Regions from separate parts of the Paenibacillus sp. FSL R10-2734 genome, predicted to be linked through region 3. Evidence: riboswitches for the same ligand, from Rfam matches in the RefSeq annotation. Region 3 holds a riboswitch; each other region holds the start of a gene.
What was found. Region 3 has a riboswitch for cobalamin ahead of NSS67_RS00030 (anaerobic ribonucleoside triphosphate reductase). Riboswitches for the same ligand answer to the same signal wherever they lie in the genome.
Positions count from the first base shown of each region.

Region 1: another riboswitch for cobalamin. It lies ahead of metE (5-methyltetrahydropteroyltriglutamate--homocysteine S-methyltransferase); the one in region 3 lies ahead of NSS67_RS00030 (anaerobic ribonucleoside triphosphate reductase).
Region 2: another riboswitch for cobalamin. It lies ahead of NSS67_RS30520 (S-layer homology domain-containing protein); the one in region 3 lies ahead of NSS67_RS00030 (anaerobic ribonucleoside triphosphate reductase).
Region 4: another riboswitch for cobalamin. It lies ahead of NSS67_RS29880 (DUF4430 domain-containing protein); the one in region 3 lies ahead of NSS67_RS00030 (anaerobic ribonucleoside triphosphate reductase).

Region 1 is NZ_CP150170.1:2,653,490-2,655,695, reverse strand. Features, by position in the region: gene metE (5-methyltetrahydropteroyltriglutamate--homocysteine S-methyltransferase) at 1-1,088, opposite strand, end outside; cobalamin riboswitch at 1,242-1,448, opposite strand; gene NSS67_RS11475 (undecaprenyl-diphosphate phosphatase) at 1,547-2,206, opposite strand, start outside.
Region 2 is NZ_CP150170.1:7,026,848-7,029,053, forward strand. Features, by position in the region: gene NSS67_RS30520 (S-layer homology domain-containing protein) at 1-875, opposite strand, end outside; cobalamin riboswitch at 1,041-1,242, opposite strand; gene NSS67_RS30525 (hypothetical protein) at 1,708-2,206, opposite strand, start outside.
Region 3 is NZ_CP150170.1:3,296-5,501, forward strand. Features, by position in the region: gene NSS67_RS00025 (MTH1187 family thiamine-binding protein) at 1-55, opposite strand, end outside; cobalamin riboswitch at 428-662, shown strand; gene NSS67_RS00030 (anaerobic ribonucleoside triphosphate reductase) at 897-2,206, shown strand, end outside.
Region 4 is NZ_CP150170.1:6,876,869-6,879,074, forward strand. Features, by position in the region: gene NSS67_RS29880 (DUF4430 domain-containing protein) at 1-1,296, opposite strand, end outside; cobalamin riboswitch at 1,472-1,674, opposite strand; gene NSS67_RS29885 (glycosyltransferase) at 1,796-2,206, opposite strand, start outside.

The DNA of each region.
Region 1 (2,206 bases), 2.7 Mb from region 3:
ATCAGACTAAGCTCTGTCAGTTTCTCATTAGCGAAAGCTAAAGCAGCCTTGACGGTTGTCTTCAGCTTCACCTCACCCTGAACAGTAACCGGAACATGCAGCAAACTGCAAGAAGGCTGTAGAATAAGACGTTCAAGCGGTACATGTACACTCAGCTTCTCTAGCAGCTGCAGCTTAGCGTCCAGATCCGAGCGCCAAATGTTGCGTCCGTCAATAATACCCGCTCCCAGCCACTTATCCTCTGGCCAGCCAAGCCGTTCAATAGAAGCGAGATTCGCTCCACCATCATGCACAAAATCAAGACCCAAGCCTTGTACTGGCAGCTCTAGCAGCGCCTCCAACGGTTCAGCCGCTTCAAAGTAAGTTTGCAGAATAATATTCAAGCCCGGCACTGAGTTAGAAATTTCTGTATATATCGAATTAAGCAGTGTTAATTCTGCTTTATTTATTCCTGTAACAATCGCGGGCTCATCGATTTGTACCCAGCTTACCCCTTCTTGCTTCAGCTCTTGCAACAGTTGAACGTAGACTGGAAGAAACCGAGCGGCGATCTTCGCAATATCTGCGGATGCAAAACCTTTTGACAGCTTAAGGAAGGTATACAGGCCTAAGATCACAGGTTTCCCCTCAATCCCCGCCTGAGATTTGGCAAAGCGATAAGCAGCCAGTGGTTTATTCTCGGTCAGACGCGGCGTTTGGGCACCGATCTCTGGAACAATATAGTGATAGTTCGTATTGAACCATTTAGTCATCTCGCAGGCTGTAGCCTCAGCATTCCCTCTAGCCATCGCAAAATAAAGATCAAGCCCAATGTCGCCACCATCATATACATAACGTGGAGGTACGATCCCGAACATTACAGCTGTATCCAACACATGATCGTAAAATGTAAAATCATTTACCGGAATGAGCTCAATACCTGCCTCCTGCTGAGTTTTTAAATGCTGAAGCTGAATTTCTGCCATTTCAGTGCGGAACTCTTCCTCATTTAATTTCCCTGCCCAAAAAGCTTCTAACGTTTTTTTCCACTCGCGATTTTTCCCGATTCTTGGATATCCAAGATTGCTTACTTTTACTTTGTTCGTCATTTCGTAGCTCCCCTTCACCATTTTCTAATTTTTGACCCGATACCTGATGCTTCCCTATAAAAAAGAGCGCCCTTCCCTAAAAAAGTCAAAGGGAAAGACGCCCATAATATACCTATGGCTAACGTCTAACACCTTCCTATCTTCCGTAGGTGAAGCAGTGCTGTTGAAACAGGCAGGTCTCCTGGCTAGCGGTGTCAACATCCTTAGCAGTCTTCCCAGCAGTAGTAAATTGCCAGTGACATATGTTGCTATGGACTCTTCCGTTACAGTGGCGGGACCGCATCGGCTTCGAACCGAATTTCCCTATTAAGCCTACCGGACTACTAATTTCCGGCAAGCACCTGTCTCCTTATAATTAATAAAGTGTGTGTCTTAATCTGATGCCATCATACGTGAAAGCCCCCGTAATCTGCAATAGATTACGGGGGCTTCTGTTATATCGATTCCTTATAACGGATTTAGAAAAACACGAAATATACTACTGCAGCAAGTATTATCCGGTATATAGCAAACGGTAAAAGCTTAATCCGGTTGATCAACTTCAGGAAGAAACGCATCGATAACAGCGCAAACACAAAGGCACTGATAAAGCCTGCGATGAAGAACGGTAGGGCATCCATGGTGAAATATTGCCAATTCTTCATCAGTGAGAGTAAGCTGGCCCCTGCCATAATCGGAACAGCCATAATAAATGTGAAATCAGCAGCGGCGCGATGACTCATACCAAGGAGGACACCACCAGAAATCGTCGACCCGGAACGTGAAAATCCCGGCCATAACGAGAAGCATTGGACCAGACCAACACCTAGTGCCTGCTTGTATGTAATCTGATCGACACTCTCCGTTTGGATCTTTTTTGGTCCAAATAGATCTGCAATAATCATCAATACAGCACCAACTACTAGACCGATTAACACGGTGGATGTAGAGAATAAATGCTCGTCAATATAATCGTTAAACAGAACGCCCAGCATACCTGCTGGCACTAATCCTACAAGCACCTGTGCAAGCTTAAGGTGTCCACCCTTCTCGAGCTGTGGCTGCTCCTCGGTTACAGGGTCCAACTGCTTGCGACTGAAACGCTTTAACCCCAGCAGTTCAATGAACCTATTTCTAAA
Region 2 (2,206 bases), 310 kb from region 3:
ATCAGTTTTTCTCTTGTGGTTTGATCTTTAACCCCTTCAACTACAGGAATGTCATAATTCCGAGTATCTATGGCTATTAGAGCAAATATAGGGCCATTAATCCCTTGCTTCTTAACAAAATCAAAATCAGCGAATGCCTTTCTTAAATCATAACCTGCAACATTCGTGATATCCTTCCCGATAGAGGCAAGTCCTAGAATCGCTCTGGAATTCTCTGTGCTTTTAGTAGCATCGAGCTTTCCATCCTCACTTATTAATTGTTTTACACTATTAGTTAGATTGTTGTAGTAGAGATTATAATAACTACTTGGTACTGTGTAGTTGGCCCGTGCTAATGAAAGAACTGACCAATCTCCGTAATCTGTTGCAAATTGTGGATTCTTAACGCTTTTCAAGATATAAGCCAAACTTCTATCTAACTGATCTTTGGCAGTAATATTGTAAATAACTTGATACGTTACATCTACTGCTTTGTTCTTTGCTCCATCAACAGCCGTTACTGTTATTGTATTGCTACCTGGGTTAAGAGACGCTTTGTATTCACCATTAGTAGCATTTAAAGTGACCGAATTAACTTTTACAGACGGAACAATATCTTTATATACGTTATCTGTTACAACTACTTTGAAGCCTACATCTCTACTCGAAAATTGCTGGTTATTTTGTATACCTTCTATTGATATAGTAGGGCTCTCAGTATCTGGCTCTTGCACTACCACATTGCTCTGTTCTACTACAGATTGATCAAACTCCGTTGTCACTACTACAGGATCATTATTCGCCCCATTCGCATGAGCCGGAACTACACTTGTAGAGAACGTCGTGATAAATACAGCTACAATGAGTAACCAAGCTAAAAACTTATTTTTCTTCATTTTTCTTTAACCCTTCCCTTCATTTCCTATGATAAAAAACAGAGTAAACTTCTTCAGCAATACAAAAAAACCACTCAACATAAACGTCGAGAGGTTTAAGATAGTGAACCGCAATAAAAGCAGGCATATACTATATCAAGCACCTCTCTATCGCTCGTAGAGTTTGATGGTGTAACAGAAACAGGCTGATATTCTGGCTCAAGTATCATCATCCTTGCTACCTTCCCAGTTTCCCAGTGGCATATTACAAGGACTCCTCTTTCACAGCGGCGGGACCGCGCGGGAATTACACCCGCTTTCCATTTAACCAATCTATGATTGTTCTTTCGAAACATTCATAATTGGCACCTATTGCTAATATTAAATTTTCCATCCCCCATCATATCTAATATATATGCTTTTGTCATGTTATATTTGTTTTTTTACGTAAATGAAAGGATTGATCAAGGGTGTAAGCGGCAGGGGGGAGCTTAAAGATGCTAATGGCTTGATGGTTGACTTAGCAGTAACGATAACCGCTGAATAAACCTGCAAAAGTACATCTTTTAATGATACGAGGAGGACAGGAGCATGATTCCTACAAATCTGCAGTTATTTTTGCTCCTGAAGAAGATTTCGAGTCATAAATGAGGATATTCCTGTACATACGCAGTTTTTGATCTTCATGAAGAAGATATCCCATTAAAAAACTGTATCTATGCAGGCTTTCTCTAGTCCATCGGGAGGTACAAAGCGAAAAGTATGGATGAATAACATTTTACATTGTGGGATGTGAGCCGTGGACTCTTGAAAGTTTTATATAGCGAGTAGTTGGCGATAATCTCATTGAATATCAGATGATTTTAACCACAATATACTCTTTTTCTCTCAGCTCAAAGCCATCCTCCAGTGACAAAGAAGCCAGATCAAAGATGCGATCAAGCTTTTTATTACGCGGATGATCCTCTTCCTCTGCCCAACATGTATAAAGCTCAAACTCAGAGCCTGATACTCCATAATCTGTCATAACCTTAAATAGCTCTCGACAACACTTAAGTGAAGCGTTATACGATCCGGTTAGCGTATCTTTCAGCTTAGGAGATACGGAGAAGCCGCCCCAATTAGGTGAAATCCGGTACACAAACGGACTCCGAAAATGCATGCGAATTACCTCGTTCCAATACCCAAGCTCCTCAATAAAAATGCCCGCCGCATCCTCTTCCGAATCATATACAAGACAATCCTCATCTCTAAGATGAGATAGATCTACGATATCATCCAGAGGAATCATACCTTGATCACGCAGGGCCTCCCTCTGCCTTAAATACTCTGGGGAATTTTTCACTTCGTTA
Region 3 (2,206 bases):
TAAGGCTGGTACTGCCTGTTCCAATCGGAATAACGGTCACTTCAGCAATAGGCATGAGAATACCTCCTCGAAATTGTATAGTACGTGTCTCCTTCTATTGTAACAACTCCAACGCTCCCCCACAAACAATGCCAGCGTTAGTATACCCCTCTGTTTCCGTTGAACACTCCGAAATGCGGCTTCGGCTAAGGGTACTTTTTAAAAAGTGAATTCTAGGGTCGTCTGCACTACATTTATGGACTCTTTGTGGCATCTTTTCGGAGAATTTATGAATCATTTTCCATGTGCCTGTGGATCAATTGTGGATTACTTATGGACAGCCTGTGGATCATTTGTGGAGTACTTTTGAAGAACCCGCTCCCCGCGCGGGTTTTCTAAAAAACTGTTTACAAACACAACATCTTGGGTTATTTTTATCTAACGACAACAAAATATAGTGGAGACAGGCGCTTTGATCCTTTATCGGAATTAGAGCTTAATAGGGAAGTGCGGTGAGAATCCGCTGCGGTCCCGCCACTGTAACCGGATATCCTTCCTAGGCTTTTAGAGCTTAAGAAGGACAGATCTCCCGGCAGAAGCCACTGAGGGTTAAGATAGCCCTTGGGAAGGCGCCGAGAGGTCCTACGGAAGCCAGGAGACCTGCCTGTTTCGACGACACCAACTATGAATGCCTGCGAGGAACAGGAACGGTGTCCGCATGCGGTCATCTTCTTTTAGAGACCACTGCAAATATCTGTATGGATATTTACATAACGCATCGGGCATTTTCTGCCATCCTCGCTAGGGGATGCTTTTTTTATGAGATCAGAACGAATATATGGCCGCTTACGGCGGTCCAACTTCTTAATGATAGGACGATAGACGTTTTTCTTTTATACTGAGAGGAGAGCTATACAATGACGTTGTTGGAGAGACAATTTAACGGTACAACAAATGCAAAAGAAGTTCTTTTAGAAGAGCTCATTGATTTAGGACGCGATATTATCGACAGCCGGGATTTGGACCTACTGCGCGAAAATGCCAATTTGAACGGAGAGAGTTTCTCCGGTAAAATGAGCAAGTTCGGTAGTGAATATTCAAAATGGTACGCCCGTAACTTTACGATGCCACCGCAGCTAGTGCAGGCCATTGAGGACAATGTCGTCTATGTGCATGATCTGGATCAATACGCGATCGGAACGACCAACTGCATTTTTATCCCGTTTGATAAACTTCTCCGTGAAGGCTTCAACACCGGCAATGGCAGCGTTCGTCCTCCAAACTCCATAATGACAGCTATGTCACTGGTAGCGATCATTTTTCAATCCCAGCAAAATGCTCAATATGGCGGTGTATCCGCTAATAAGCTCGACTATGATCTAGCACCTTATGTAACCAAATCCTTCGCTAAGCTGTTCCGTAAGGGTCTGGAATACTTTGAAGAAGGACAAGCTAGTGAATCTTTGGGTGAAATCACAATGAGTCGGACCGATCTGGCGGAGTTATATCCGAAATCGTTCCGTTATGCACTAAAGGAAACAGAAATCGAAACACTACAAGCGGCGGAAAGCATGGTACACAATCTCAACACCATGTCCAGCCGATCCGGTGGACAAATACCGTTTACGAGCATCAACTACGGTACTTGTACTTCACCAGAAGGCCAGCTTGTGATCAGTTCTCTGCTAACCGCAACGATGAACGGACTTGGCAGCGGAGAAACACCAGTGTTCCCGATTCAAATTTTCAAATGTAAGCAAGGGACCAATCAACAGCAAGGCGATCCTAACTATGAACTGTTCCTAAAAGCGGCTGAATGTTCTGCGCGCAGACTATATCCGAACTTTGCTAATCTAGACGCTCCGCTCAACTTGCAGTATTATGATCCAAGTGATCCTGATACGGAATTTGCTACAATGGGCTGCCGAACTCGCGTGCTAGGCGACCGTTTTGGGCGTAATCATTGCTCCGGGAAGGGCAACCTTTCCTTTAATACACTGAATCTGGTTCGGCTCGGTCTGGCACACGGCACAATAACAGGCCGACGCAACGTCGCAGACGAAGCTGGCTTCTATGAAGATCTAAATCATTATATGGATATTGCGCTGGAAGGTCTTCTCCATCGGTTCCACATCCAAGCCGCACAAAAAGCTAAAGCGTCCGATTTCATGATGCGAGAAGGCGTCTGGGAAGGCGGCGAAAATCTCGCTCCTGAAGACTCTGTAGG
Region 4 (2,206 bases), 460 kb from region 3:
ATCTGAATCTTTAAGCGCAAAATCGCTCATTCCAACATCTGGATTGACCCATTGACCATCACGGGATACGACATACATCCATCCATCATAACCGCCATAGCTTCCACCCAGAACGTTTCCAATTCCTGTGACATAAGCACCGGATGGATTTGTGATCGGCAAGTTCTTTTGAAGAGCCAGCTTCTCCAGTGCTTCAAGTGCGTTTCCAGCATATCCATATCCCTGTGCTAATGTACTATTAGGACCTTCTATAGTAACAGGAGCGTAGATTAATGAATTCTGAACGGATGACTTAGAAAAATCATATAGCTTGCTATTACTACCTTTATGGAGCAGATTGTAAGCAACAAGCGCCTGAAGCCCCTGCTCTGTGGATAGAACATTGCTGCTTCCACCACGGCTATGAGCGAAGCTTCCGTCAGCGAGACGGTAGCTTAGTAGGTCAGCGATTAGACTCACTTTATTCTTGGTATATTCTAATCCACTAGGATCTACACCGAAGGATGTGAGACCTAGGATAGCCTGGGCTGTACTTTCAGCACTATCTCCGTAACCGCCATGGGCATCCTGAGCATTGGATAACCAAGCCACGGCTTGTAGTCCTGCTGTATAGGCCTCTGGGCTATTCTTATGCGCCGCTAGAGCGGTCAAAGCTATAGCTGTCATATCAGGCTCACTAGCACCTGTAGTTAAGGCAAAACCACCATCTTGATTTTGCTTGGAGAGAATCTCAGCAACGAGCTTATCCACTGTCCATTTCGCGTTATATGGAATGTTATATTTACCTGAGTCCAGCGCAAGTAAAGCATATACTGGATTATTAAGTGTCTGTCCACTGATTTTGTCATGATTATAGATCTTCTCTATTAAGTTATAGCCAGGAGTTGTTTCGCTTCCAGCAAAATTAGTAGGATCGGCACCTATCGCTCTTACTGCAAGTACGATTCTCGCAGTTTCTGTTACATTCGCGAAATTCCCCTCTGCAGCTTTCACCTTATTCTCAAGAGCTAGTAGGTAGCTTGCTGGCAGTTTATATCCCGCTTGCGCTAGACCTATCGCTTGCCAATCCGACTGCACGCCACCCTTTAAAATAAATTCTGCAGCCGTATAAGTCGCATCCGCGACATTAATCCGCTCAGCATTAGCAGCTGAATCATTAGAGGCTTCCAGTCCGGTGCTAGCACCGGACTCTGCAAAGATTGTTCCTGCCGGAGCAAGAGATGTTCCTAAAATCGAAATGACCATGAATATGGCCAGTCCAAGTACAAAAAACTTGGAGGAGAATATCTTCTTCATTGTTCAACCTCTTTCTATTAAGGAATGGATACTACATAAAATAAGAGCGCACAACATAAAGACCGCCCCTATGAAGGGCGGCCCGGGAAAATAACAAATCGAGGCTGGGGCGCTTGAACCTCTACGACCACAGAGTCTATCTGTATATGTTCCACATTCTTACCCCACGAAGAATAGAAACGCTCACGAAAAAGGCAGGTCTCCTGGCTAATGCTTCATTGCCTCTCTTCACCTTCCCGTCCTAACTGCTGACAGTGGTTTATAGAAGAGACGCTCCACATTTACAGTGGCGGGACCGCGCCGGAATTTTACACCGGACTTCCCTTTTAAGCAGACTCAGGTTTAGTCGGAGTCTGCACCTTTTCCAATATGTATGATCTTGTTTTCATAATCATATCTATTAATACACAGCATGTCTATAGAAAAGCTTTGGTTGAGCAACAAAAAAAGAACAGCAGAACCAAACCTTTTGGTATAGTCCTGCTGATCATGAATTCCTTTATTCAGCTGTTCCTTCCGGACTTGCCGTTGCCGAAGGTTCAGCACTTGAACCAACATCTGGCGTACCGTTTGGAGCGGGATCTACGATCAAAGTAAATCTACCTGCCTTGATCATGCTTTTCTCTACGATTGTCGCTCCCGGCTCCAAGGTAACCTCCACCTGATAGGATGGGTTTACCCCTTCTGTAACAGCTGTCGCTGAAGGCACAACTGTATTGTCCTCAGCATCAGCTGAAGGCGTTGGAGACGGAGATGCATCGACTGCGTTAGTAGCATCTGCATCTTCTACCGTTCCATCAGTAGTGCCTGTGGCCGAATCACCGGACAATTCTCCCTCATCCGACTCATCTGTTGACGGAACTGGACAAGTTCCATTGCTAGCAGCAACCTTAAAGCTCTTATCCACCAC